Regions from separate parts of the Pseudoalteromonas sp. SR41-8 genome, predicted to be linked through region 3. Evidence: predicted binding sites of a transcription regulator. Region 3 holds the regulator's gene; each other region holds the start of a gene.

What was found. Region 3 encodes MetJ, which represses methionine synthesis genes. Its sites were predicted from a motif close to TAGACGTCTAGACGTCTA; they were not measured.
Region 1: H5162_RS04145 (methylenetetrahydrofolate reductase) is a predicted target of MetJ. The motif match lies at 2,617-2,634, and genes of this name have one in related genera.
Region 2: metA (homoserine O-succinyltransferase) is a predicted target of MetJ. The motif match lies at 1,982-1,999, and genes of this name have one in related genera.

Annotation. Positions count from the first base shown of each region.
Region 1 covers NZ_JACJEE010000004.1:16,845-21,141, forward strand. Annotated here, with positions in the region: gene H5162_RS04140 (pitrilysin family protein) at 1-2,431, opposite strand, end outside; gene H5162_RS04145 (methylenetetrahydrofolate reductase) at 2,679-3,635, shown strand; gene H5162_RS04150 (DEAD/DEAH box helicase) at 3,748-4,297, opposite strand, start outside.
Region 2 covers NZ_JACJEE010000038.1:35,297-39,593, reverse strand. Annotated here, with positions in the region: gene ettA (energy-dependent translational throttle protein EttA) at 1-904, opposite strand, end outside; gene H5162_RS18725 (DMT family transporter) at 998-1,897, opposite strand; gene metA (homoserine O-succinyltransferase) at 2,065-3,012, shown strand; gene H5162_RS18715 (homocysteine S-methyltransferase family protein) at 3,002-4,069, shown strand; gene metH (methionine synthase) at 4,080-4,297, shown strand, end outside.
Region 3 covers NZ_JACJEE010000032.1:41,422-45,718, reverse strand. Annotated here, with positions in the region: gene H5162_RS17490 (malic enzyme-like NAD(P)-binding protein) at 488-1,729, shown strand; gene metJ (met regulon transcriptional regulator MetJ) at 1,839-2,159, opposite strand; gene metB (cystathionine gamma-synthase) at 2,395-3,657, shown strand; gene metL (bifunctional aspartate kinase/homoserine dehydrogenase II) at 3,664-4,297, shown strand, end outside.

The sequences.
Region 1 (4,297 bases), on a different contig from region 3:
AATGAGCGTCATTGTTCGAGCGCAGCGGGCGAAGCCATACTTGAAATATTTGCTCAGAGCGGCCTAAGTTTGCATCAGGCTTAGTCTGGAACATACCTCGTGGGAAATACTCAATATACGCGTAATCGCCGTAGTTCATACCGCGGGTTTGACGAATGCGCTCATAAAGATATGAGTTTGAACTGCGGTGCTCGCCAAAGTATGAGCGAACTAACCACAGTGCCGTCCAGTCTTCACTACTACGAATGGTATCAATTGGGAAGCCAAACGATACCGCAGTCGATTGCGCTGATTTTTCTACAATTGTAGCGTGATGACCTTTTAGCGCTGGTGCATCAGGAATCGATAAACGACTTTGCTGACCTTTAGGCAAAGCACTTAAATCGCTAAACATGGTTGCTTTAAGTGATTCAGGTACTGCGCCAATTAAACCGACAGTCAGTTTAGCTTGAGTAAATTCTTTCGCATAAAACGCTTTCACGTCATCAAGTGTTAATGCTTCTAAATCAGATAGATCACCGTAGTTATAGCTCTCATATGGGTGACCTTGATACAGCTTATGATAAAGTACTTCTTTACCTAGCTCTTCGTCATTTGAGGCTTTTAGGCCAGATTTTATACCGTCGATGAGCTCTTTCTTAAGGCGTTTAAAGTCATCTTCTCTAAAGCCAGGATTTAGTAACTGCTCACTAACCAGTGCATACCATTGTGCAGCGTTATCTTTATGGACACGCCCTTGTAGCGAAATCATTTCTTTATCTATCTGATAACCAAAGCTACCTGCCAATGGATAAAGTGCCTGTTTAATGTCGTTGTAGCTCTTCGCCTGTGAACCACCTTGAGCAAGCATGGCCGCAGTGAGTGCAGCTACGCCTTTTTGACCTTTAGGATCAGCCGCAGCACCGGTATGGAATAACCAGTTAATATCAATCAATGGCGAACTATTGGTTTTATCTAGCACTTTAAAATGACGCTGTTGCACAGTTTGCTTGCTAGCAACGAGAGTGTTTAAGTCCACTTCTTGTTCAAAGCCAGCCACTTTATCCAGTGCAGACATAGTCACAGTAGTACGACCACTGTCTACAAAATACTTATTAGCAATGTCTTTAATATCTTGCGCGGTGATGCTATCTGCCGTTGCATATAACTGATTGACGACTTCTGGATCGCGCTCAAAATGCATATAACTGGCAAGGGTTGAACCTATAGCTTGTGATGAGTCTAGGCCGTTAATAAAGCTGTATTTAAGATTGGATTTTAAATCAGCTAGCTTTTGGCTATCAACCAACTCAGTGCGAGCTTTTGCGTAGGTGCTATTAATTGCATCACGAGCAACCGCTAAATCAGCCTCATTTTCAACTTTCACAAAAACATGTAATAAGCCGGGATCTTTGGTATCAGGATTATAGCTAAACATTTGGCTAGCAATTTGTTTATCAACCACTAACTCTTGGTAAAGCTCTGAGTTGGTTGAAAAATAAAGCTGTGACAGTAAATCAAGCGCGGCTCTGTCTTTTTGTTTTGGCTGCCAGGCTGTGCCTTTATAAGATACTAATAACCAATGCCCTGGTAAGCCTTCGTTTTGCTCATGTATATATTTCGCCGCTTGCTGTTTTGGTTCGGTTGGAATATCAGCAACGAAATCGCCTTTTTGCCATTGGCCCCAGTGTTTTTTAACCATAGCCATAGTTTCAGCTGGATCAACATCGCCTACAATCACTAATGACACATATTCAGGTTTATAAAACTTAGCAAAAAACTCTTTACCGTATGCCATTTGATCCGGCATGGCTTCAATATCTTCAAAAAAGCCCATGGTGGTATGTTTATAAGTATGTTTTTCGAATGCTTCATTACGTACTGCAGAAAGTAACTTACGAACCGGGCTGGCATTATTTTTAAGGTATTCGCCTTTAACTGTTAATGCTTCGGTACGAAATTGCTCTTCTGAATAAGTCAGGTTTTGAAAAATATCCGCTTCAATTTCAAGTACTTTATCAAGATGTTGCTTTGAAAAGTTTAAGTGATAGTTAGTGTAATCATTGGTTGTATAAGCGCGATTATCAACCCCAGAATTTTTTAGAATATCAGAATACACATCTTGCGGATATTTTTCAGAGCCTTTAAACATCATGTGTTCAAAAAAGTGTGCAAAACCGGTTTTACCTGCTTCGACTTCATTACGAGAACCGACAGACACTGGAATTTGTAGTGATACCACATCAGGGTAATCAGTTTTCACCACCATAACGCGTAAACCGTTATCAAGCTCTTCTAATAAATAATCTTGTGAGAACACCCGATCATTACTACTGGCAACCGTTGACTGTTCAATCTCAACCTCTTTGACCATGTTTGAGCCGCTGTTATTTGCACAGCCGCTCAGTGCAAGCGTTACCGCAAGGCTCGTTGCTAATAATTTAAATTTCATTGCTATCCCTTGTTAGTTGAATAAATTTCTTGTTTTTAGTCATCCGATTATGCAACAAAGCAAGTCAATATAAGACCCCTGAGGTAATAAATTATGTAAACAGTTGTGTATCAGAGAACTCTTCATTCAGAGCAACATGAATAAAACTCACCTTCGTTGAAAAAGTTTCACTAAAAAAATCTATCTAGACGTCTAAATGGCTGCTATATTATTTGCCATAGACACTAACTTAGCTGGAATGAGGATTATGGCTTTATCACTACAAGAGAAAATTGAAGACACCAATCAGGGTGTGTACTTAATTGGTACCACCCCACCACGTATTGGTACTGATAAAGCGCAGCTTGAAATTATCGCCCAAAAGCTCTTAGCTCGTTTGCATGAAATTGAATACGATGGCGTGATTATTTATGACATTCAAGATGAAAGTAGTCGCACTGAGATGCCTCGCCCTTTTCCGTTCAAGCAAACAGTAGATCCTCGAGAATACAGTAACTTACTACGTAATTTATCGCATCAAGAAGTGATCACTTATAAAAGTGTTGCACAGCGCGGTGTGGCCGAATTTAAACAGTGGTTAAGCGAAACTAAAAACCAGTTTAATTTAAAAAACCTAGTATTAGTCGGTAGTCCATCATCTGACGGGGATATTAAATTAAGCCTGCCTGATGCTTATAAAGTCTTAAGCGAACAGCCTCAAGACTTCTTTTTAGGAGGCGTTACCATTGCCGAGCGCCACGCAAGTAAACGTAATGAACATGAACGCTTACTTGAAAAAACCACGCAAGGCTGTAAATTTTTTATCTCACAAGCTGTGTATAACGCGCAAGCAACCGTGGATTTGATCACCAGTTATGCGCGCAGCTGTAAAGCTCAAGGTATCGAACCTAAACGTATTATTCTAACCTTTACACCCTGCGGCAGTGAAAAAACCTTAGAGTTTATGCAATGGTTAGGAATTTCCGTACCTGATGCAACTAAATGGCGGATGCTTGATTCGCAAAACCCACTGAGTGAATCTGTACGTATTTGCCGTGAAAACTTAGATTTAATACTAAGAAGTTGCGCGCATTTAGACGTGCCACTGGGGTTAAATATTGAAAGTTTAACCAACCGTAAAGAAGAAATTGATGCATCTATTAATCTTTACCGCTTATTAAAAGCGACGATGGAATTAAACTTAGCTGAAAAACAAATTGCGTAAGTATCCGTTTTTATAATTTATCACTCAAAGTAAGCATATCCGTTTGCTTATTTTGAGCTTGATAATAAATACTATACTATGCAATGAATTAATAAGTCACGACTGAGAACGATTATTTGCGTCTTCTGTTTGGTGTTTTTTGCCCTGTAATACGTTTTTTGTCGCGCTCTTTACGTGATTTATTGGTGTTTTTACGGTTGTCTTTTGGCTTTTTATTTGGATCAGGTTCATAGCCAGCTAACCACTGCGGCGTTAGACGAGTATCAAGCAACACTTCAATTTCTTCAAGTAACCACTGCTCGTCAAGGCTGACTAATGACATCGCTAAGCCTTGCTCGCCAGCGCGCCCTGTGCGGCCAATACGGTGGACATAATCTTCAGCTATATAAGGTAATTCAAAATTAATCACATACTTTAACGAGACTATGTCTAGACCTCGAGCTGCAACATCGGTTGCCACTAGCACACGAGTGGTACCTTCTTTAAAATCTTGCAGTGCTCTATCACGTGCACCTTGAGATTTATCACCATGAATTGACTGTGTTTTTAAGCCATCTTTACACATTTCTTTGGCGAGTTGATCGGCCATTTGCTTTGTGCGAGTAAAGATCAGTACTTGGCGCCAGTTTTTCATGCCAATCATGTGCGAGACAAGCTCACGT
Region 2 (4,297 bases), on a different contig from region 3:
GCTGCATTTCAGTAAATTGCGACATACGCGCTTTTGACTTAGCTTGACGACCTTTTTGGTTTGAACGTACCCACTCAAGTTCTTGTGCAATTGATTTTTGACGGGCTTTTTCAGACTTTTGCTCTTGCTGCAGGCGCGCATCTTTTTGCTCAAGCCAAGAAGAATAATTACCTTCCCATGGAATACCTTCACCACGGTCAAGCTCTAAGATCCAGCCAGCTACATTATCGAGGAAGTAACGGTCATGGGTTACCGCCACAACAGTGCCTTCGTAATCATGCAAGAAGCGCTCAAGCCATGCTACAGATTCTGCATCTAAGTGGTTAGTCGGCTCATCGAGGATAAGCATATCTGGTTTTTCAAGCAGTAAACGACAGATAGCCACTCGGCGACGCTCACCACCTGACAAGAATTCAATTTTAGCATCCCACTCAGGTAAGCGCAGGGCATCTGCGGCGCGCTCTAATACGTTGTCGATGTTATGACCATCGTGGGCTTGAATAATTGCTTCAAGCTCACCTTGCTCTTTGGCTAGTGCGTCAAAGTCAGCATCTTCCATCGCGTATTCGTTATATACTTCATCAAGACGGTTAAGCGCGTTTTTAACTTCGCTGACTGCTTCTTCCACAGTTTCACGAACCGTTTTGCTTTCATCTAGAATAGGCTCTTGCGGTAAGTAACCAATTTTAGTGCCCGGTTGAGGATATGCCTCACCTTCAAACTCTTGATCAAGGCCGGCCATAATACGTAGCAACGTTGATTTACCAGAACCGTTTAAACCAAGTACACCAATTTTTGCGCCCGGGAAAAAATGCAAAGAAATATCTTTTAAGATAGTGCGCTTAGGTGGCACAACCTTAGATACTCGACTCATCGAGAAAATAAACTTATCAGGTAAAACCATGGAAGGAGCCTTCAAATAATAATAAAAATTTCAATGTTGTATTGTAGTGGCTCACAGGTGAAACAGTCAACGAATCAACCAAATAACAATGTGCTAATTCGCGAGCAATACTCCTACACCGATTAAAGCAAGCAAGCCGCCTATTAACATTTTATTGGTAACGGGCTCGCGCTTTATAAAACCAATGCTCATTACAATTAATGGCGCGGTTGCGAAAATCGTTTGTGCAATGGCTGGATCGGTATATTTAACTGCGCCAAGTTGAAGCCATAAACCAAGAAAAGTGCCTAAAAACACAGCCGCAAAAAACCATTGTTTGCCGCTAATTCCCCTCAGAGTTAGTGCTTGTTTAAATTCACTGCTTTTAAACACTGCAACAACTAAGGCCACAGTCATCGTACCTGCTGCTAATCTAATTAATGCCGCCCATAAGCTACTCATATGCTCATTATTGAGTGCGCCTTTAGACATCACCATACCGAGCGCTTGGCAGATAGCAGCTGCAAGGGCACATAAAACACCTTTGCGATAATGTTGATGATCAACCTGTGGCAATGTTTTTTCAGGCTTGATTGCTATTACTACGCCAATGGTTGTAAGTACAATACCGCACCATGCAAATGGCGATAAATAATGATTTAATAGCAGGATATTAAAAACCCCCACAAGGGCTGGAGCAAGGGACTCAATAACTAACGTGCGAGCAGGGCCAATATTTCGCAGCGCAGTAAAATAGGCGCTATCGCCAATCGCAATCCCAATCACCCCGCCAGCAATTAGCCAAAGCCAGCTTGTCAGATGATGTGGTAGTGCAGCGTCTTGAGTAATAGCAATAGTCGCTAACATCATGGCACTTGCTAACACGCCTTTACTGATGTTTAGCTGCATAGGCGTTAATTGATGGCTAAAACCTTTATATAAAATGGTCGAAAGCGCCCAAACAATAGCTGCTAATATAGCAAAAAGTTCTCCTAAGCCTAGCCAATCAATCACGTTTACCACCTTAAAATACAATCAACAGGCGCATTATGGCGAGCGGTTTTTAGAATGCAAAAGAATAGCTAAAATAAATTCATTTGGACATCTAAACATCTAGAGGTTGAAATTTCCAGCTATCCGTTCATAATTAGCCATTGGTTAATTATGCCTTGGAGATGAGTATGCCTATTACCGTTAAAGATGAATTGCCCGCAATTGCGAAGTTACGTCAAGAAAACGTATTCGTAATGCCAAAAAGCCGCGCTAAAACCCAAGAGATCCGTCCGATGCGCTTGGCGATTTTAAACTTAATGCCTAATAAGGTAGAAACCGAGGTGCAATTTATTCGTTTGCTCGCTAATTCACCCTTACAAGTGAATGTAGAGCTTCTACGTTTAGACACTCATCGCAGCAGTAGCAATTCAGAGCAGCATTTAGACACTTTTTACCGTTATTTCTCTGAAGTAAAAGACAACAATTACGATGCATTACTCATTACCGGCGCACCATTGGCACATTTAGAATATGACGATGTAGCCTACTGGGATGAACTAAAAGTAATTTTAGATTGGGCGGAGCAGCATGTAACCTCAACATTATTTTCGTGTTGGGCGGCTCACGCGGGTTTATTTCATCATTATAATCTAAAGCGTGAACTAAAAGAAAATAAGCTCTGTGGCGTGTTTACCCATAAGTGTTACTTTGAACATGGAGCCTTAACGCGTGGTTTTGACGATACCTTTGTAGTGCCGCACTCGCGTTATGGTCATATTGATATTGAAAAAATTAACGCTTGTGATGACTTAGTTGTGCTGGCAGGTTCAGAGCAAGTAGGCGCTTACTTAATAAAAAATAAATCCGGCAGCCAAGTGTATATTACCGGGCATCCTGAGTATGATGCAGACACTTTAAAAGGCGAATATCAGCGCGATTTAGAAAAAGGCCCTGATGCGCCATTGCCTGAAAATTACTTTCCAGAGAACAACCCAGATAACGAACCGTCGAAAACTTGGCAAAGCCATGCCTTTTTACTGTTTTCGAATTGGTTAAATTATTATGTGTACCAAACCACACCCTATGATATTAATTTAGTTAGCCAAGCCGTAAGGACTAACAACTATGCCGAATAATTTAGAAAACAAAAGCGCCGAGTTAATTGAAGCGTTAAAACAGCGTATTTTAATTCTTGATGGTGCTATGGGTACCATGATCCAAGAACACAAATTAGAAGAACACGATTACCGTGGCGAGCGCTTTAAAGACTGGCATGTGCTAATTAAAGGTAATAATGATTTATTAAGCATTACACAACCAAAAATTATTGCTGATATTCATCGTGGCTTTTTAAGTGCAGGTGCCGATATTATCGAAACCAACACCTTTAATTCGACTACAATTTCGATGGAAGATTACGATATGGCCAGCATCAGCCGTGAAGTAAACTTAGAGTCAGCTAAATTAGCACGCAGTATTTGTGATGAGTTTACTGCTAAAAATCCAGCAAAACCACGCTATGTTGCGGGTGTTTTAGGGCCAACCTCAAAAACCTGTTCAATCTCACCGGATGTGAACGACCCCGGTTATCGCAATGTCACGTTTGATAAGTTAGTCACCGCGTATGTTGAATCAACCCTTGCTTTAATGGAAGGTGGTGTTGATTTAATTTTGATAGAAACAATTTTTGATACGCTTAATGCAAAAGCGGCTTCATTCGCGGTTGAAGAAGCGTTTGAACAAGCAGGGCGCAAGTTGCCTGTGATGATCTCTGGCACCATAACCGATGCCTCGGGCCGTACGCTGTCAGGGCAAACCACCGAAGCATTTTATAATTCTATTCGTCATATAAAGCCAATTTCAATTGGCTTGAACTGCGCGCTAGGTCCAGATTTATTGCGCCAATATGTAGAAGAACTATCGCGTGTTTGCGAAACCTTTGTCTCTGTTCACCCCAATGCTGGTTTACCGAACGAGTTTGGGGAATATGATTTAGAAGCACCTGAAATGGCTCAAGAAATTATCGATTGGGGCAAGTCTGGCTTTATCAATATTGTTGGCGGTTGTTGTGGTACCACACCTGCACACATCAGGGCATTTGCGAAAGGGCTTGAAGGTGTTAAACCTCGCCTATTGCCAGAGCTTGAAGTGCGTATGCGCTTATCAGGCCTTGAAGCGTGTAATTTAAACTAAGGTAGCCGAGATGACACAAAAAATAGCAGTATTTACCAACGTTGGCGAACGTACCAATGTGACCGGCTCAGCCATGTTCAAACGTTTGATCATGGAAGAAGATTACGAGAGTGCGCTTAATGTTGCCCGCGAGCAAGTAGAAAACGGCGCACAGGTTATTGATATCAACATGGATGAAGCCATGCTGGACTCAAAAGCCGCCATGGTGAAATTTTTAAATTTGATTGC
Region 3 (4,297 bases):
AGTCTTTATTTCTTGCTCTAGTGCTCCAGCTTTACGCATTCATTATGTTGTGACTATTTCCCACTTTTATATCCAGTATAGCGAGTAAATAACAGACAAATAGTGATTTGTTGACTATATTGTCATTCTCGTTAAAGCGATAAATTAAACGTTTTTGTCGGTAAAGTTAGGTCTTTTGCGGTTAAATGTTGTTAACGTCTTACTTTGATGGTTTTTAGTCATAGGTCATTATTTTTGCTTTAAAGCGTTGCATAATGAGCATTTTAAGATGGGTTTTTTGATGCTTTGTGGCGTTTTTATAGCCGAAAATTGAAGCTTTTTTGCAAAAAATGCTGACAAAACGCATAAAATTAACGGATATAGCATATAACAGGATAGACCTGATATTGCTTGAATTTAATTATAATATAGGTATCGTTCCCTATAAGATATAAGAACTGCTTACTCTCACTTTCAACTTAACTTACTTGCAGGATAAAATCGCGTTATGTCAGACTTTCGTGAACAAGCTTTACATTACCATTCGCACCCCGTTCCAGGAAAAATTAGCGTTGAGCTTACAAAGCCAGCTGAAACCGTACAGGATCTTGCACTCGCATACAGCCCCGGTGTTGCAGAACCGGTACGTGAAATAGCTGCTGATCCCGCTAATGCCTACAAATACACCGGTAAAGGCAATATGGTTGCGGTTATTACTAACGGCACCGCTATTTTAGGTTTAGGTAACTTAGGTCCATTGGCTTCAAAACCGGTTATGGAAGGTAAAGCGTTATTATTTAAACGCTTTGCGGGTCTAGATTCGATAGATATTGAGGTGAAACACAATACCACCGAAGATTTCATCAATACAGTTGCTAACATCGCTGATACGTTTGGCGGTATTAACTTAGAAGACATTAAAGCGCCAGAGTGTTTTGAAATAGAAAAAGCATTGATCGAGCGTTGTAGCATTCCAGTGTTCCACGACGATCAACACGGTACCGCGATTGTAACGGCTGCTGGTATGATCAACGCACTTGAAGTACAAGGCAAAGAAATCGAAAATGCGATTATCGTTTGTTTAGGAGCCGGTGCCGCAGCGGTTGCGTGTATGGAGCTACTGATCAAGTGTGGCGCATTGCGTGAACATATTTACATGTTAGATCGTAAAGGCGTTATTCATACTCGTCGTGATGATTTAAACGAGTACAAACAGTTATTCGCTAACAATACAGATAAGCGCACACTGCAAGATGTTATTGCTGATGCCGATGTATTTGTTGGTGTATCTGGCCCGAATTTACTTTCTCCTGACGATCTTAAGCTAATGGCTGATCGACCTGTAGTGTTTGCCTGTTCAAACCCAGATCCAGAAATCTCACCAGTGCTTGCTCATGGTGCTCGCGATGATTTAATCATGGCAACGGGTCGTTCAGATTATCCAAACCAAGTTAACAACGTGCTGTGTTTCCCATTTATTTTCCGTGGTGCGCTAGATGTGCGTGCAAGCAAAATTAATGATGAAATGAAAATTGCTGCGGTTGACGCTATTCGTAGCATTGCTAAAGAACCAGTACCAGCGGAAGTATTAAAAGCGGCGGGTGTTGAGACACTTGAATTTGGTGCGCAGTATATTATTCCAAAACCGATGGATCCGCGTTTATTACCGCGCATTGCCAAAGCAGTAGCGCAAGCGGCAATTGATTCTGGTGTTGCACAAATTGATATGCCGGAAAACTACATGGAGTAGCTGCTTAGCTGCAATTGGTAATGGCACAATAATAAAAACCTCAGTAACTTACGTTACTGAGGTTTTTTTGTAGCCAATTCCTGAAGCAGGAATATATACAAATGATAACTTAATCTTCGTTGAGTACAGGTACTTCGAGACCCATTTCAAGCATGATTTTTTTCACTTCTTCAGGCACTTTCTCTGGATTATCTTTACGTAAATCTTCATCGTTTGGCAGTGGTTGGCCAGTAAATGCGTGTAAAAATGCTTCACAAAGTAATTCGCTATTTGTTGCATGGCGAAGATTATTAATTTGACGACGAGTGCGCTCATCAGTCAAAACTTTTAATACATTTAGCGGGATCGAAACGGTGATCTTTTTAACTTGTTCTGATTTTTTCCCGTGTTCTGCGTATGGGTGAATATATTCACCATTCCATTTAGCCATAGGATGTATCGTTGCCTCAGGTTGTTAATTGTTTGCGCGACCTTTTGCAGCGCAAAGATGGCGAAATTCTATCGTGTTAAAAAAGATAGTCAAACACTTGTTTTTTAGCCATCTAGCGGCTTAAATGTTTTTACTTCTAATCTTGCGGCTAAAACCGCATAAATGCTTTGACTTATTAAATTTGATCCTCTAACCTTTTAGACGTCTAAACATCCATTTAATTGTAGGTGACGGTATGAGTCAAAAGAATAAAGCAACCATTGCAGTACGCAATGGTATTGATGCAGATAAACATCACGGCGCGGTTGTGCCTCCCATTCATTTATCGACCACCTACTCATTTGCTGATTTTGATAAAAAGCGCCAATATGATTATGGCCGTAGCGGCAACCCAAACCGTGATTTACTCGCTGAAACGCTCGCTAAGCTTGAAGGTGGCGCTAAGGGGATTATCACTGCAACGGGCATGGCTGCGGTGCATTTAGCTACTCAGCTGCTAAACAGTGACGATACTTTAGTGATCCCACATGATTGCTATGGCGGTAGTTACCGCTTATTCACCTCACTTGAAAAGCGTGGCTTATTAAAGTTAGTGGTTTTAGATTTAACTAAATCTGAAAATCATCAAAAAATTCTTGAGATAAAACCAAAGCTAATTTGGATTGAAACACCGAGTAATCCTATCTTACGGTTAACCGATATTAAAGCGATCACCACGATTGCTAAGCAGTGCGGTGCGTTGGTTGGTGCCGATAACACATTTTTATCACCTGCTTTGCAAAACCCAATTGAGTTTGGTGTTGATATTGTGGTGCATTCGACCACTAAATATATTAACGGTCACTCAGATGTTGTTGGTGGTGCGGTGATCGCCGCTACCCAAGAGTTGGGTGATGAGCTTGCTTGGTGGGCTAATAACATTGGCATTACCGGTGCTCCGTTTGATAGCTACTTAACGTTACGTGGTTTACGTACTTTGAATGTTCGTTTACGTCAGCATCAAGAAAATGCCTTTATTATTGCCCAATATCTAGAAAACTCCCCTTATGTAAGCCAAGTATATTACCCTGGATTAGTATCTCATCCACAGCATGAACTCGCTAAACAGCAGCAACGTGGTTTTGGTGGCATGGTAAGCTTTGATATCAAAGGTGATATTAATGATGCTGCAGAATTTTTGACCAGCTTAGAAGAATTTAGCTTAGCTGAGTCATTAGGTGGGGTTGAGAGTTTGATTTGTCACCCTGCAACAATGACCCACGCAGGTATGGAGGCAACTGCTCGTCTTGCTGCGGGAGTAGGTGATACCCTGATCCGTATTTCGGTGGGCATTGAAGATGTAAAAGATTTAATCGCTGACTTAGATCGTGTATTCAATAAAGTGAAACCAGGTCAAGCTCAGCACGGCGCAAAAGTAATCGCTTCCTCTGTTCAACAACAAGATGATGAGCAATCAAGCTCATTTAAACTGACTCCTGCACATACGGCTTTGTGGTAATAAAAAATGGTAAATATAGTTCATAAATTTGGTGGTTCTAGCCTTAGTTCTGCAGAGCGTTATCAGGCCGTAGCAAATATTATTCTAGCCCATACGGAAGCCGGTGATTGTGTGGTGGTATCCGCAGCCGGTAAAACTACTAATACGTTAGTTACGCTATGGCAGAGTTACCAGCAAGGTGATCAACAGGCAGTGAGTGATATTTTATTGCAGCTTGATAATCATCAACGTACTTTGATCGAGCAGTTATTGAGTCCAGCAGCGCGACATACGGCATTAAACGTATTAGAACAAGAGCTAGCCTTAATTGCACAGCAAACTCAACAGCAAAGCTTACAGGAAGCCGCATTGCTTGCTCACGGTGAAGTTTGGTCGGCACGATTATTGGCTAGCTATTTAAAACAGTTAAATGTTGCAGCTCAAGATGTTGATGCTCGTCAATTGTTTACCCTTAATGATGGGCAATTATTACATCAAAAAAATCAACAAGCCTGTGCCGAGTTAATTTCAGCCAATTGCATTAATATTGTTACTGGTTTTATAGCCGCTGATTGCCAAGCAAATACAGTTACTTTGGGGCGCAATGGCAGTGATTACAGCGCGACTTTGTTAAGCAGTTATTGTCATGCTAGTCAGGTAT